Regions from separate parts of the Bacillus sp. JJ722 genome, predicted to be linked through region 3. Evidence: riboswitches for the same ligand, from Rfam matches in the RefSeq annotation. Region 3 holds a riboswitch; each other region holds the start of a gene.
The links. Region 3 has a riboswitch for cobalamin ahead of V7014_RS18010 (helix-turn-helix transcriptional regulator). Riboswitches for the same ligand answer to the same signal wherever they lie in the genome.
Positions count from the first base shown of each region.

Region 1: it holds a riboswitch for cobalamin, as region 3 does, so the genes downstream of both, V7014_RS20000 (Ig-like domain-containing protein) here and V7014_RS18010 (helix-turn-helix transcriptional regulator) in region 3, are expected to answer to the same signal.
Region 2: it holds a riboswitch for cobalamin, as region 3 does, so the genes downstream of both, V7014_RS19280 (ribonucleoside-diphosphate reductase subunit alpha) here and V7014_RS18010 (helix-turn-helix transcriptional regulator) in region 3, are expected to answer to the same signal.

Region 1 is NZ_JBALMO010000185.1:531-6,372, forward strand. Features, by position in the region: gene V7014_RS19995 (alpha/beta fold hydrolase) at 1-516, opposite strand, end outside; cobalamin riboswitch at 821-1,024, shown strand; gene V7014_RS20000 (Ig-like domain-containing protein) at 1,195-5,842, shown strand, end outside.
Region 2 is NZ_JBALMO010000170.1:9,057-14,898, forward strand. Features, by position in the region: gene V7014_RS19260 (ABC transporter permease) at 1-586, opposite strand, end outside; gene V7014_RS19265 (ABC transporter permease) at 573-1,385, opposite strand; gene V7014_RS19270 (ABC transporter ATP-binding protein) at 1,375-2,481, opposite strand; gene V7014_RS19275 (helix-turn-helix domain-containing protein) at 2,524-3,066, opposite strand; cobalamin riboswitch at 3,348-3,549, shown strand; gene V7014_RS19280 (ribonucleoside-diphosphate reductase subunit alpha) at 3,705-5,842, shown strand, end outside.
Region 3 is NZ_JBALMO010000153.1:13,356-19,197, forward strand. Features, by position in the region: gene V7014_RS18000 (zinc metallopeptidase) at 1-558, opposite strand, end outside; gene V7014_RS18005 (MerR family transcriptional regulator) at 574-960, opposite strand; cobalamin riboswitch at 1,288-1,489, shown strand; gene V7014_RS18010 (helix-turn-helix transcriptional regulator) at 1,871-2,767, shown strand; gene V7014_RS18015 (PadR family transcriptional regulator) at 2,930-3,466, opposite strand; gene V7014_RS18020 (hypothetical protein) at 3,753-3,884, shown strand; gene V7014_RS18025 (Gfo/Idh/MocA family oxidoreductase) at 3,944-4,930, opposite strand; gene V7014_RS18030 (lysoplasmalogenase) at 5,033-5,701, opposite strand.

The sequences.
Region 1 (5,842 bases), on a different contig from region 3:
AAAGTCCTTAATAAAATCAGCTTTAGTTGGATATCTAGTAAGCTTTCGTTCTTTCAGTTGGTGGCGAAGTTTTCCCTTCTCTTCTTTGATAACTACTTCACTCCCATTAAATAATCCATATTCTCCAAACTCGTTATAAATTGCACCTTCACAGACTAATGATAAGACCATCTCTGGATGTGTTGCGGCAATGCTAAGCCCAACTTCTGCGCCTAGAGAACTCCCAACTATGTGGCATTTATCAATTCCGAGCTTATGTAATAATCGATACATGTCATTAGCAAAATCATCAATATGATAACCAGTCAATGGTCGATCCGATTTCCCATGCCCTCGTAAATCAGGTGCAATGATTCGATATTGCTTTTGAAGCAAAGGTATAACACCGTTCCACATTTGTAGTGTTCCACCGCTGAAATGAATGAGTAGAATAGCTGGTTTATTTTCATTTTCTATAGAATAACTAACATTAAGTTTTAAGCTATTTCCCAGATCAATTCTCTTTTCGGTTATCAACCTAACCAACTCCTAAAAATATTTTATCTAAAATATAACGTCTATTTTCTTAATATCTCACATTAAAAATCCATATTTTACTAATATTATAATCTAAAATATGCAGCAAAGTTATTTAAGAATATGAGAAAGAAAAAAATCAATACATAAGTATGATGAAAAATAAAGCTTGATATTCGTCTTTAGACTTTAATTAAGGATGCGATAGTTTTAAAAGACAAATGAAATCTAATATATCAAAAGTACTAATGGCTTTTCGGAATATTTACAATATTGTCGAAGTATGTTAAACTTTGCAATAATTGAATATAAATTGTATAAAAGTGCCTATTGAATTACGAATAGGATAATAGGGAAATCGGTGAGATTCCGATGCAGACCCGCTACTGTAAGTGTGGATGAAATTGTCATTATACCACTGGTCATCAAATGTTTTGATAAACCGGGAAGGGGACATGAGTAAAGTGAAACACAAAGCCAGGAGACCTGCTTTTATGCACTTTCCAAATTCTTCGGGGGGAGAGGATAAGGGGACAAAGACGTTTATTTGTGCGTTTTTTTGGCACGTATTTATGTTAATTTAGTATGTCTTTTTAAATTATTTGCTCTCTTTACTATGTAAAGAGGGCTTTTTTCATGTTTGGGTTTTAATAATTTTTATAGAAGAGAGGTGTTTTCGTGAAAAAGCTTAAAGGTTTACTAGTTATTATGCTAGTACTGTTTACGTTTTTTTCAGGATTACCTTTAAACATGCTGGTAGGGCATGCTGAAAATGTGCCGGCTGCAACAAATATAGAAAATGAAACAATAGTGAATGAAAAAGAGAGTAATGTTCTTAACCAGGATGTAACCGAGGTAGGAACCATTCCAATAGATATACGAATCGAAAGTTGGGATCACACGATTGTTCCTAATCAACAGATTCAAGTAAAGCCTTTTGATTTGACACATGTTGTCGGTGATAACACTGTTGGAAATTGGTATAAAAATCATAATGAACCATTAGCCATACATGCTATTATTCAAGCTCTTCAAGCAAAGGGAATTGACGTAACAAAAGAATCGGGTATCTACGTTAAACATGATGGCAATTATATAGCTTCCATTGAAAGTTTAGGTGAATTTGATAAAGGTCCTATGTCTGGTTGGATGTATCGAGTTAATGGCGAGCAGGTAGGATTAGGTGTGGGCGAACAAGTCATTAAAGCGAATGATCGAGTAGAATTATATTTTGTTGGTAATTATATGGAGTATGAATTTGGTAGTATTACAGCTTCTCAATCAAAAATTAAGGCTGGCGAACAAATAACATTTAATGTTACTGGGTTCAAAACAAGTTGGGAAGGGGACAGTCCATCTACCCCAATTGAAGATGTCAACATTACGATTAATGGTAAAGAATCCACATATATGACAGATCGTAACGGGCAAGTTACGGTCCCATTTAAAGAAGCAGGCAAGTATAGTATTTCGGCTGAAAAGAGAGATGAAGAAACTTACTACAACTTAATTCGTCCAATACCAATTGAGATTGAAGTGGAAGCCGTCAAAGTACTCGAAACGCCAAAACCAGAAGTACCTGATTTGGAAAAGCCAAATCCTGAACCTGTTGAAGCGATAGAAATCAAGAATCCGACAATGAGTGAAGCACTGATAAATACTCATAAATATATGCAAACAGATTCTCCAAATCCTGTTTTTTTTAAAGAATGGTATATTTTGAGTTTAGCAAGAGGTTCTAATAATGTGCCTCAGTCGTACTATGATACGTACTACAAAAATGTTGAAGAATATGTAAAGAATAAACAAGGTATTTTAACCAAAAATAACTACACAGAGTATTCACGTGCGATATTAGCATTAACAGCTATTGGAAAAGATCCTACTAATGTAGGAGGATACAATCTGTTAGAAAAGCTTTATAACTATGGCAATGTTATAAAACAAGGAATTAACGGAGGTATATTTGCATTAATAGCCTTAGATTCAAAGAAATATGAAATACCGGCAGAGAGTGAAACTGTCACTGTGACTAGGGATAAACTAGTTAAATTTATTTTAGAGAAACAATTAGCTGATGGTGGATTTGCTTTGTTTGGGGCGAAAGGCGATGCTGATATTACTAGTATGGCCATTCAAGCGCTATCATCTTATAAAGAAAAACAAAATGTGGAAGAAGCGATCAATAAAGCGGTCACATTTTTAAGTAATATTCAGCAAGAAAATGGTGGTTATGTAAGTTGGGGAACACCGAATGTTGAAAGTGCCGCTCAAGTACTGGTTGCATTAACTAGCATTGGAATAGATCCAAAAACTGACCCGCGATTTATTAAAGGTAATGGGAATTGGCTTCTATCGAATATTATGACTTTTTATGACAGTAAAGATGGAGCGTTTAAGCATACTTTAAATGGTACGAGTAATTCTATGGCAACAGAACAAGTATCGTATGCACTAGCTGCTTATGACCGTTTTTTAAATGGCAAGAACAAGTTATACGATATGACAGATGTTGTATCGAAACCAGAAACAAATCTTATAGAGATTCCATCTATTACTGAAACAATCAACAAAAATCATGAATGGATTTTAAAAAATCATAAACCAGTTTTTGGAAAAGAGTGGAATGCATTAAGTTTAGCTAGAAGCTCAAAGGGACTTGATCATCAGACATATCTAGATAAGTATTATCAAAGTGTGACAGAGACTGTCGTGAAGAATAAAGGTGTTTTATCAGGTAACTATACTGAATACTCACGTACAATTCTAGCTCTTACTGCATTGGGAAAAGATCCAACAAATGTAGGTGGATATAGTTTAGTAGAAAAACTATATGATTTTGAAAAAGTAAAAAGGCAAGGAATCAATGGTCCAATCTTTGCTTTACTAGCATTGGATGCAACAACAGGTATTAAACCAACTGAGCATACTACAGAATACAAACAAAAATTAATTGATTATATTGTTGGATTAGCCAAAAATAAAGGTGGATTTTCATTAAGTCCAGATAAAAATGCAGCAGCAGATGTTGATGTAACGGCAATGGCACTGCAAGCGTTGTCAAGTTATAACGAACAACCACAAGTAAAAGCTGAAATTGATAAAGCGTTGGATTTTTTATCAACTGCTCAAAATGCACAAGGTGGCTATGAAAGCTGGGGAACAGTAAATGTCGAAAGTGCGTCCCAAGTGTTAGTGGCATTAACAAGTCTAGGTATCGATCCAAGAACAGATACACGCTTTATTAAAGGGGGAAATTGGATATTATCCAATTTGTTTACTTTTTACATTCGTGAAGATGGTGCCTTTAAACATACATTGGATGGAAAAAGTAATTCCATGGCAACAGAGCAAGCTTCATATGCGTTAGTTGCTTATGATCGATTCTTAAATAAGAAGAATAAGATTTATGATATGTCTGATGTAAAAGTAGAAACACCTCAACCAGAACAACCTGTAAAAGTACCAACCGTTGATAAGATAACAGTTGAAAGTACAATGATTACTGGTAACACTGAAGCCAATGCTAAAGTTACTGCATTAATCAATAAGAAAGAAATTGGTACGACAAAAGCAGCTGAAGATGGTTCATTCAAGATTACTCTTTCTGAAAAGTTAGAAGAAGGAGCTCAAGTATCCATTGTTGCCGAATTAGCTGGTAAGAAGGCAAGTGAAACTACTTCGGTAGTTGAGGCAACGGAAGCACCACTAACTTTAAAGATTGATGAGGTGACGGATGGAAGTACGAAGGTAACAGGTACTACTAAATCAGAGGTTCAAGTTGAATTGTCAATCGGTGGTAAAGTAACTGAAACTGTTACAGCTAGTTCTGACGGAAAGTATAGCTTCTCTATCGCAAAACAAAAGGCGGGTGTAGAAATTAAAGTGACTGTTACAGATTCAAAAGGGAAACAACAATCTAAAGTGGTAACAGTTATTGATAAAACAACACCAGATTTAACAATCAGTAGTGTAAATGCTAATAGTATTTCGATGGGAGGATATTCAAAGTTAAACATAGAAGTTCGAGGTGTAACTGAAGCTGGGGCTACAGTTGAATTATTTGCAGATAAACAATTGGTACAGAAAGTGGAAGCCGATCGTGAAGGTAAGTATATTGTCTCTGGTATTGGTTTGACTGTTTATGATGATGTCACAATTACTGCTTCTGACACTGCAAATAATAAAGTGACAAAAACAGTTCAGTGGAAAGACCAATTACCGCTTGTTTTAACAGTAAATGAAGTTACGACAACCAGTACTGTTATAACAGGTTCAGCAGGTAAGGGTAACAAAGTGGAAGTATTAATAGATGGTAAGAGTGTGGGAACGGGTACTGCTGATGCTTATGGGAAATATAGCATTTATATCTCAAAACAATTAGCTGGTGCACAAATTACTGTTATAGCTACTGATTCAACAGGAAAACAAGAATCTAAAACTATTAAGGTTGTAGATAAAGCATCTCCTATTTTATCAGTTAATACGGTTCTTGATAACAACACATCTATAACGGGAACAACCGAAGGAGGAGCACGAGTTGAATTGTATATAGGTGGACAATTTATGCAAAGTACAATAGCAAGTAGTTCAGGCTCGTATTACTTCAAGATTAACCCTCAAAAAGGCGGAACTCTACTAACGATTATCGCTATAGATGCTGGGGGTAATAAAGAATCGAGAAGTGTTACTGTTAAAGAGCATAAATTGCCAGAATTAAGTATTAATGAAGTAAAAGACAATAGTACAGATGTTTCCGGAACAACCGAAGCTAGAGCTAAAGTAGAACTTTCAATTGATAATAAAATGACTCAAACGGTATATGCGGATGCATATGGAAAGTATTCGTTTACTATTTCAAAGCAAAAAGTAGGTACAACCATTGCTGTATCGGTTATTAACGCTTCTGGGAACAAAAATACGAAAAAAGTAACTGTAAGTAGTGCGACCTTACCAAGTCTTGTAATAAACGAGATGAAAGAAGGAAGTGCATCAGTAACTGGAACAACAGATGCAATAGCAAAAGTCGAATTATTTATAGATAAAAAGTTTACTTCATTACAAAAAGCAGATAAATCTGGGAATTTCTCATTTGTTGTTAATAAATTAAAACCTGGGGCAATCGTTACAATTAAGGTAACAAATGAAGCTGGAAAAACAATTGAAAAAACAGCTACAGTTCAAGGAAGAGAAGTAAATCCACAACCAGAACCAACTGAACTGACATTATCACTTAATGCAGTGGGATCTAATAGTTCTTCTATTACAGGACTTACTTTGCCAGGTGCAACTGTTCAGTTATTTATAAATGGTGACTTGCGTCAAA
Region 2 (5,842 bases), on a different contig from region 3:
TTAATGCCATAAAGAAACCAGCAAATATACCTGGCGTAATAAACGGAATAACAACTTTCGTTAAGACGTTCCATTTACTTGCACCTAAATCAAGGGCCGCATCAATTAACGTCGCACTCATTTCTTGTAACTTTGGTAATACCATAATAACTACAATTGGAATACTGAAAGCAATATGTGAAAGCAATACAGAAGTGAAGCCTAATTTAATTCCAATCATTGTAAAGAGAATTAGGAATGAAGCACCAATAATAACATCAGGACTAACAATTAATACGTTATTAAGCGATAGCATTGTATTCTTCATCTTAATATTCTTTACGTACATAATCGATAGTGCACCTAACACACCGATAATTGTCGAAATTGCCGCTGATAAAAGAGCAATTACCAAAGTATTTAACACAATAATAAGAAGCCGAGTATCTTGAAGTACCTCTTTATAAAAATCCAAAGTGAAACCTTCAAAGCCTGACATGTCGCCACCGCTATTAAAGGAGTAAAACATCAGATAGAAAATCGGCGCGTATAAAATGATAAATACAATTGCCAAATAAATAGTAGATAGCTTACTATTTCTTTTCAATTTTCATCCCTCGCTTCCGATTTCCAGTAAGAATCATGATGATAAACATAATAATGATTAAGAATACAGCGATTGTCGCTCCCATTCCCCAGTCTTGTGTTACAAGGAAATGTTGTTCAATTGCCGTCCCAAGCGTAATTACTCGGTTACCCGCAATTAATCTTGTGATCATGAATAGCGATAACGCCGGGATGAATACAGCTTGACACCCTGCTTTAACTCCATTTAGTGTCAAAGGAAAAACAACACTTCTGAACGTCGTCCAACTTGAAGCACCTAAATCTAATGATGCATATACAAGTGAAGGATTCATTTTCTCTAACGCATTGAAAATCGGCAAAATCATGAACGGAATAAAGATATATACAGAAACAAATACAAAGCTAAAGTCCGTAAATAGAATTTGTGTATTTCCAATACCAATCACTTCTAGAAAAGCATTAATTGGTCCGTATGTTCCGAAAATACCCATGAAAGCATATGCCTTTAATAAAAGATTAATCCATGATGGCAAAATAATAAGTAATAACCATAACTGCTTATGCTTTGTTTTTGTTAATAAATATGCTGTTGGATAGGCCACTAATAAAGCAAAACCAGTGATTAAGAAAGCATACCAAAATGAACTAAGCGTCATTTTCAAATAAACAGGTGTAAAGAATTTCTGATAATTAGCAAGTGTAAATCCACCTTCTATATCAATAAACGAGAAGTACAACACTAAAACAATCGGCGCAATTACAAACAATAACATCCATGCGTAATATGGAATCGCATATAATATTCGATTACTCTTCATGGTCTGCCTCTTCGTATGCCTCGATACGTGCATCAAACTCTTCTTCTGTTTCACCTGGAGCCATTACATGAATTGCTTCTGGCTCGAAAAATAAGCCGATTTCTTCACCTACTGTAGCCTTCTTCGTTGAATGGACAAGCCACTCATTACCATCGCTGTCATAACAAGAAATTTCATAGTGAACGCCACGGAATAATTGTGTATCTACTTTCACTTGAATTTTTCCTTTTTCAGGTGTCGTAATTTCTAAATCTTCTGGTCGGATTACGATTTCAATCGCTTTATTTGGACTTAATCCTCCATCCACGCATTCAAAGCGCTTGCCAGTAAATTCAACTAAATAATCTTCAATCATTCGCCCTTCAACGATATTCGATTCACCAATAAAGTCAGCAACAAAGCGGTTAATTGGCTCATCATAAATATCTAATGGTGTACCACTTTGTTCAATATTACCACTATTTAGAACGAAGATTTCATCACTCATCGCTAACGCTTCTTCTTGGTCGTGGGTAACGAAGATAAACGTAATCCCTAATCTACGTTGTAATTCTCGAAGCTCATATTGCATTTCCGTACGCAGCTTCAAATCTAGTGCAGATAGTGGTTCATCTAGTAAAATTACTTCTGGTTCATTAACAATCGCTCTAGCAATTGCCACACGTTGTCGTTGACCACCTGACATCTCACTGATTTCTCGATTCTCATAACCAGCAAGGTTTACGAAGCGAAGTGCTTCTTTTACCTTTTGGTCGATCGCGCTATTATTCATTTTCTTAATTCGTAAGCCAAATGCAACATTTTCATAAACATTTAAATGTGGAAACAGTGCATAATCTTGGAATACTGTATTTACTTGGCGTTTATTCGCAGGAATATTGTTCACCAGTTTACCATTAATATAAATATCTCCCTCAGACGGGCTCATAAATCCAGCAATTAATCGCAGAATGGTTGTCTTTCCACAGCCCGAAGGTCCAAGTAGCGTATAAAACTTCCCTCTTTCAATTTCAAAACTAACATTGTTCAATACAGGTGGGTCATCATCAAATTGCTTTGTTACGCCCTCAAAGCGAATAATAGTTTGTTCTGTCATGTCTGTCTCCTTTATCATTATTCCCCATTAATGTAGGTTTTTCTATAAATAAGAATCTGTTGCTACAAGTATCAATTGCGATTTCCCAGTATATTCATTTACAATTTGATGCTCATCTGAAGCTCCAAAGTAAATCGCCTCTCCTGCTTTAGCATAGTATTCTCTTTTTCCTAAGTTTACTTTTATCTTACCTTCTAAGACGTAGCCAAACGTTTCAGAAAGGGATGGCTCAAATACTTTAAATTCACCTTTTTCTTCAAAAGTGAGAATAATCGGCTCCATTTCTTTCTCATTAGACTCTGGCACAAGCCATTGAATATGATATCCTCTCTCTTCATCTTCAAAGCATGTTTGATCTTCTTCACCATAGACCACCTTTTGAATATGATCTTCTTCATTAAAGAACTCCTTTGGTGAACAACCTAATACTTCAATAATATTGAAAAATGTCTCTATGGACGGTGAACTTAAATCTCGTTCCAACTGGGAAATATAACCTTTACTTAAATCTGTACGCTCACCTAATTCTTCCTGCGTAAGACCTTTTTTCAGTCGTAAATTTTTTATTTTCCTACCGATTTGCATGATTGTATAACCTCAATCGTGTTTAAAGTTAGTAAACTTCCAGTAACTATTGTTTACTATTACATTACTTTAAGTTTACTTTTACCACTAGATATTATACAAGATTTATCAAAAACTGCAATAGAAAAATCTCAATTTGTTTAATATATTTTTTGGTAATAATGATCCTTATTATTTAAATATTTTTTTGATAAAATGCAGATGTATTATGTTTGTTAAAAGCTAATAGATATGGTAGTATTAAACACAACATTTAGTATTTACCAAACAAAACAAAACTATATATTGTGTTTAAAAGTGGTGTCCTATTTTAGGACTTAATAGGGAATTCGGTGAGAATCCGGAGCTGTTCCCGCAACTGTAATTGCTGACGATAGAATGAAACCACTATATAGAGAAGATGATTGTTGATCTTCATATATGGGAAGGCATTCGTGTAGGATGAAGCATAGCCAGGAGACCTGCCACCTTTAACTAATTGTTTCTTTCTTCGGGGATTGAGAGTTGAAACGACTTTTTATAAAGGAATTCTCCTTATATATTTGTATGTCGTTTTAAATCCGCTCCTATAGGTAGCGGATTTTTTTATGCTCTTATTCTAAGTATTAATAATTGAATGAAAAAGGAGAACAGATGAAATGATTGAATTAGAAAAAAACGAAACATACGAAAATATTTACAATGAACTACGACAATTACGTACAGCATTTCCTAAGCTTCCTATTCACCTTCTTGAAGAGAAGCTAGAACCATTAGTAAAGCATTACAATGATGAGCCAACAATCTATCAACAAATTATTCTAGAAGCTCTTTCTTATGTTTCAACAGAAGAACCTGAATGGAGCAATGCGGCTTCACGTTTGTATATACAAACACTCTACAAAGAAGCTAGCATCAATCGAAATTACGATGCAAAGCAACGATACGGCTCTCTCTTTGAGCTACTCAAGCTTTTAACAGAAAAGAATATTTATCATAAAAGTTTATTAGAGAGCTATACGCCACAAGAAATTGAAGAAATCAGTTTTTATATCATCCCTGATCGCGATTATTTATTCACTTACATTGGTATTAAAATGCTAGCTGATCGCTATTTGGCAAGAAGTCATCAAGGACTAGTATTCGAACTGCCACAAGAACGTTTTATCATCATTGCTATGACCTTAATGAAGGATGAGCCTCAAGAAAAACGTTTGCACTATATTCAAGAAGCCTATTGGGCAATGAGCAGTCTTTATATGACGACGGCTACTCCAACGCTATCAAATGCTGGAAAAACATGGGGACAACTATCTAGCTGCTTCATTGAAACAGTGGACGATAGCCTAGAATCAATCTATGACAGCAACACAGATATTGCTACCCTTTCAAAAAACGGAGGAGGCATTGGTGTGTATTTAGGCAAAATCCGTTGTCACGGAAGCGATATTAAAGGATTTAAAGGAGCTTCTTCAGGAGTTATCCCTTGGATGAAGCAACTAAATAATACAGCAGTGAGTGTAGATCAACTCGGACAACGGCAAGGGGCAATTAGTGCTTATCTAGATGTATGGCACAAAGATATCTTTGCCTTTTTAGATGTCAAATTGAACAACGGTGATGAGCGTATGCGTACACACGATTTATTTACAGGTGTGTGTATTCCCGATGTTTTCATGGAGCAAGTGGATGCACGAGGAGATTGGTATTTATTCGATCCACATGAAGTGCGCAAAGTAATGGGCTACTCATTAGAAGATTTTTATGATGAAGAAAAAGGGAGTGGTTCATTCCGCATTAAATATGAAGAATGCATCAACCACCCTACCCTCTCAAAAGAAAAAGTGGCGGCTATTGATATTATGAAGAGCATTATGAGAAGTCAATTAGAAACAGGCACACCATTTATGTTTTACCGAGATGAGGTTAATCGCAAGAACCCTAACTCTCATATAGGAATGATATACTGCAGTAATTTATGTACGGAAATAACACAAAATCAAAGTGCAACCCTTCGAATTGAAGAATATGTGAAAGACGGACATATTGTAACGGAGAAAATTCCTGGCGATTTCGTTGTATGTAATTTATCTTCCATTAATCTTGCGAAAGCAGTAACTGATGATGCACTAGAAAGACTTATCGCTATTCAACTACGTATGCTAGATAACGTCATCGATTTAAATACAATTCCTGTTCTTCAAGGAGCTTTAACAAATCAAAAATACAGATCAGTGGGAATGGGTACGTTTGGATGGCATCACTTACTCGCTTTAAAACAAATCAAATGGGAAAGCGATGAAGCAGTCACCTATGCAGATGCATTATATGAACAAATTGCTTTCTATACTATTCGTGAGAGTATGATGCTTGCGAAAGAAAAAGGACACTACCCGGGGTTTACTGGTTCTGAATGGGAAACAGGTGCTTATTTCACGAAAAGAGGGTATAACAATAATGACTCTGAGCTTGATTGGAAATTGCTACAAGCAGAAGTAGCTAAGAACGGCCTAAGAAACGGCTATTTATTAGCCGTTGCACCTAATGCTTCTACAGCTCTCATCGCCGGAAGCACACCTAGTATTGACCCAATCTACAAGAAACAATACTCAGAAGAAAAGAAAGATTATCGTATTCCTGTAACAGCGCCTGATTTAAATGCGACAACGACATGGTTCTATAAATCCGCGAATACAATTAATCAATCCTGGAGCATCAAACAAAATGCAAAACGACAAAAGCACGTCGACCAAGCAATTTCATTTAACTTATATATTCGTAACACAATTAAAGCAAT
Region 3 (5,842 bases):
TTCTTCATCATTTCTAATTAAACCAGAACTCACCATTTGAGTTAAAGCTCTTGACGACGCATTGAATTCTACTGGTAATGTAACGACTTGGAATAATACAGCCGCTGCCATTAAGAAAATACCAAGAAGAATAAAGTTAGCACTTTGTAAAAGCATACCTGCTAAAATTACGAAGAAAGACATGCTTGAACCGAAGTTTGCTACAGGTACTAAAGAATGTCTTAAGCGCAATGGACCATAATCGACTTGATCTTGAATTGCATGTCCTACTTCATGTGTACCAACAGAGATGGCAGCGATAGAAGTGCCATGGAAGTTCGAACTTGAAAGTCGAACAACTTTGTCTCTTGGATCATAGTGGTCAGAAAGATGACCGCGAACTTCTTCAACAGCTACATGATATAAGCCGTTATCGTCGAGTACCTTTCTAGCTGCTTCTGCACCCGTCATTCCTGAAGAAGCTGGAACTTCTAAATATGTTGAATAAGTTTTCTTTAAATAGATTTGTACCAAAAGTGGCACAGCCATGATGATAATAAAGTACACAATGTACCCCATAGTAGATCCTCCTTTTTAGACCAGCAATATTAATAAAGATTGGATTAAAGAGACTGTTTCATCGGAAATTTGTTTATTGACTAAATCATTTTTATCTAATTTATTCTTTTGCATCAGCTCTACAATTTCCGAAAGGTCTTTCTCTAATCCTTCTAATTTCTGTTTTAACTTATTAAGATCAAGATCGTGATTGTTTCGTTTTAGAAGAAACGTTTTAATCTCTTCGAGTGACATATTCTCATTCTTAAGTTCTTTAATGATCTTTATTTTTTGAAACGCTTCATGTGTATAACATCTGTAGTTTGAATCAGTACGTTCAGCTTCGATTAATCCGATGTTAGTATAGTAATCTATGGTGCGCTTAGAAACATTTGATAATCGTGCTAGCTCTCCAATTCGCATTCTACCAATCCCAACTAAAACGCCCCCTAACCGTCACGTGATGGTTTGTGTAAAGCAACTATAGAAATAAATAACCTGATAACTTATTACGAAATAGTAATAAATAGGTTTCATTTTTATATAAATATCTCTGTTGCTACATCTTAAACAAGTTTTCTTAAGAAAAGCTTAAATTTTTTAAAATTTTCGGGTTCATTCGCTGTTTTTCGACTTGAAGAAGCAATATATCATAGGGGTTATTGGTACTAATGAAGCAGGAAACTAACAACTATTTAAAAGAATTTTATTGAAATATTAAAAATTATCTGATATATTTGATTAGAAAATTGAATAAATGAATAAATGGGTGTGGATGATAGAAGATTTTGTTATCTGCTTAAAAGGGAAGTCGGTTAGAGCCCGACGCTGTCCCGCAACTGTATTTGGGAGCAATTCGAAATATACCACTGTTTCTATACGTAATAGAGATGGGAAGGTTCGAAGCGCGATGATCATAAGCCAGGAGACCTGCCTATTTAACATGCATCAAGTACCTACGAGGATAGGAGGTGTTAATTGCGGAGTATTTTTAACATGATCATTTTTAATAAATGTGTATGTTTATTTGAGTATTTTACGTGAATTAACAACTTCCACTGGAAGTTGTTTTTTTTATGACTAGCAGCAGTTCCCAATCATCACGACTAGAGGCCTCCCCCAGGCTATCAGCTCAATCTTCCCACTTTATGATTAGATACTAAAGGGGATTTGCTGCTATTCAAATTTTGACCACAATCCTCTTTATCAAATCCTCACATATAAATATCCTCAAAAAAAGAGAAAATTTTACCCATATTTTTAAAGAAAGCAAAAAAAGTCAAAAGTACAGTATTATAAATTGATATTGTGTAAATGGAAGGAGGATTTGGAAATGAGCTATGACCCGATTATGAAAAGAACGCTACATTATATTGAAACGAATTTAAGTGAAGGTTTATCTTTAGAAATAATCGCCTCTTTTGCTGGATTTTCTAAGTATCATTTTCATAGAATCTTTCATCAAAATATTGGTATGACAGTAATGGACTATGTACGAAAGAGAAGAATCGCGAATGCGTCAAGTTTGCTTATTCATAGTGATGAGAAAATCATTGATATTGCTTTCTACTATCATTTTGAATCGCAAGAATCCTTCACTCGTTCATTTAAAAAGGTATACCAATTACCACCAGGGCAGTACCGAAAACTCATGGGTAATCTATTATTTCAAAAGGAGGAAACAAACTTGAGTACTAAATCGCACGTGAAAGGTTGGTTTTTGAGCGGAAGTCATCCATTTAACTATACGATGGGAATTGATCGTAAAATTTTTCACACGGGGGCTGGTTCAGGTTATGTTAAATCTGTATCGACAGAGTCACCGAACGAGTTTGCCACGATGATGCAAGAGATTAACGCGGAACAATATGTAGGAAAACGAATGAAATTATCGGGTTTTCTTAAAGCTGAGAACGTGTCTGGATTTTGTGGTTTTTGGATGAGAGTTGATAATGCGTTTCAAGAAGTTTTGCAATTTGATAACATGGGAAATCGTCCAGTTACAGGGAGTACCGAATGGAGTCATCAATTTATTGTTTTAGATGTACCGGAAGGAAGCACTGTTATTTCTTTTGGTGTGCTATTGAATGGTAATGGCCAAGTATGGATAGATGAATTAAAGTTTGAAGAGGTAGATCGATCTGTACCAACTACAAATATCAATACATCTACGGATCTAAATGATGAACCACTTAATCTTTCGTTTGAAGATGAATTAAATAATGAATGAAAAAGTAAAAGATAAAAAAAGCTTATATAAAAACCTGGTTGCTTGAAAGAGCGACCAGGTTTTTATGCATAGGATAGAAAGCATTCCTGATTGACGTTCGTTTCATAAAGAAGAAGTACTATAAACAAGAAAATGGAGTGAATAGATTGTTATTTCACCCCATTAGTTAACGTTATTTACTTTGTTTTTCATAGAGAAGTCTTCAATTGTAGATTCTAAGAAAGTTATTTCAGCCTCTGCCATTTTGATTTTATGTTTGATAGCTAAGTCAACAGCCGTAGCTTTTTTATGGCTAGGTGTTTGTTTTAAGGCAGAAAGTAAGTTGTGATTTCTATGTAATCTTGTTTGTAGAGCTTCTAAAGCTTTGTCCAATGGAAGGTGATCCATGAACATTAACCCTAAATCTCCGTGGTAATGCACCGTTTCAGCTGAGGAAAGATTATCGTATAGCAGCTCATAGAAATACTTTTTACCATTCTCATTAATGGAATATACTTTACGAGGAGGTCTGTTACCTTCCTGCTCCATACGGACTTCAATATATCCTTGTTTACTTAATTTATCTAAAGTGGCATAAGCAGTAGGTTTCTTCATATCCGTAATCATACCTAAATTGTTTTCAATAAACTCATTTATTTGATAGCCATGTTGGCTTTGAGCCATTAGTAAACCTAGTAGAACTAACGATCGGTGATCCATAGTGAACCTCCTTTACAGCTTTTCTTACTATTAGTATACCATCTTTCAAAAAATAAATTAAATTGATTATTCATTATTGACTATTAGGTCATACGAAAAGAAAAAATAGAATAGATTTTATTCAAAGAGGTTAATCTATCAGATGATTATCTTGTGCTTTACGGAAAAGCAAATAATTGAACTGACTTTTTTAAAATATTTTACAATTTTTAGAAAGAAAGCGCTTGCAAAGTTCACAAATTTGACATAAAATAAGGAAAAATAGTTAATATTTAGGGGTGAGTAGATGACGAGCGCTGGAGTTATTGAAATTATTGCTAAATCAATTTATATTGGCGGTTATGCATCACTTTTATTTATACCTTACTGGATGTGCAAATATTTCTCGCATGAGAAGAAAAAACAAACTCAACAATAGATGAAAAACGATATCATATACGAAAAAGGCTCAGAGCTATTGAACTCTGAGCCTTTTTATTACCTTTGATCAGCTGGGTATACAACACCGATTTGCTTGCGAGCTTCATCCATAATTTTTATTGTGATGGATGAAGTCTCGAAAGTATTGATGGCTGATTCGTACGTATGGTTATGAAGTAAATCAATAAATTCTTTTACTTCATAGTACATCGTATTCTCTTTCTGTGGTTGCGTTATGTCTTCGACAGTTCCGTCATTGTAAATGATCTGAACTTGTGACGGAGAACTGATTTTGTTAATAATGATTCGACCCTTTTCTCCCTGAATTTCATTTGGCAGGTGAGAGTCCGAGATTTTTGAATACATTACTATAGCTTCCATATTCTCATACTGTAAAATGATACTGCCTTGACCATCGACGCCTGAATCCAACATAAATCCATTGGCTTGAATTTTTGTAGGTTCTCCAAATAATGAAACTAATGGGTAAAGGCAATAAACACCGATATCCATTAATGATCCATTAGCATAAGCCGGATTAAATGCGTTTAAAACAGTGCCTTCTTTATAAGCATTGTAACGAGAAGAGTATTGGCAAAAGTTTGCGAAATAGCGACGAATCGGACCGATTTTATGTAAATGCTCTTTGATGATTGTAAAGTTTGGTATGAATGTTGTTTTTAAAGCTTCCATTAATAGTACTTGATTCTGTTTTGCGGCAGCAATCATAGCTTGAGCTTCCACTACATTAGAAGCCATTGGTTTTTCACATAATACATGTTTTCCATGGTTCATACATAGAATAGCTTGTTCCGCATGTAATGAGTTCGGGCTTGCAATATAAACTGCATCAATATCATCGGATTGAACCATTTCTTCGATGCTTGTGTAAGTGTTGGGAATGTTGAATTTAGCAGCAAACTCATTTGCTCTTTCTGCTGTACGTGAATAAACAGCAATGAGCGAAAAGTCTTCTACTTGCTTTGCTGCATTGATAAAACTTTCGGTAATCCAATTGGTACCGATTATTCCGAACTTAATCATGTTGTATCCTCCTAAAGTGAATAAATAATACTTATTGACATATGTTAGCATGATTTTGGAAGAGAACAAAGCTTACACAATGATTTATTCTCCTCCACAGGTTTAATAAGGTTTGGATTGATAAACATATAGCGCTGGTTCACGGTAGATGAGACTATTGGCAATGAGGAATTGTGCACTATAATAGGTTGACATAATCAGTGTTGTAGAATAGGTAAGTTTGGAAACAAATAAATCCCAAGAAAGAATGGTATCAGAAGCAATAAATAAAATACTTCCTATAATAGCCCATTTATTACCCGTCATGAAGGCTGCCCATCCCATTGTTGATAGGACAATAATATACATGATAACGGGAATAATTAGAGCCTTTTCCCCATCTAGGCTAAGTGCAGTGATAATTTTACTTCCAAAGAAAGTTCCGTATGCAATGATTGGCAACGCGGATAGTACCCGTAGCTTGGAGAAATTCCATTGTTTCAAGAAAGCTCCAATATAGAATAAATGTCCGATTAGAAAAGCAACTAACCCAAAGATAAATGAGAAGATGATGAAAGCATCTCCCAGCATACAGACGAATAATCCAGCTAGAATGAGTCGTTCATGTGCAATTGTGTAGTAAGTATTTTGTCGCTTGTACGCGTAAATTAGGATGAAAACCATTGGAATCAACTTAAATAGTAGTCTTATAAATTCATTATCTTTTGGTATAACGAAAATAAATAATAATCCTGAAAGAAGAATGACTATAGGTAAAATAAAGCGCTTCACCAAAAAACCCCCTCATATGACAAAATGTATTTCTTGTATATTCTATGCAAATAGTGATTTCCCTTTTTCTTTTTTTTGAGCTCTATTAATGTAGAGGGATTTTGACGTATAGAATATCTCTAATTATAAAGTGATATCATG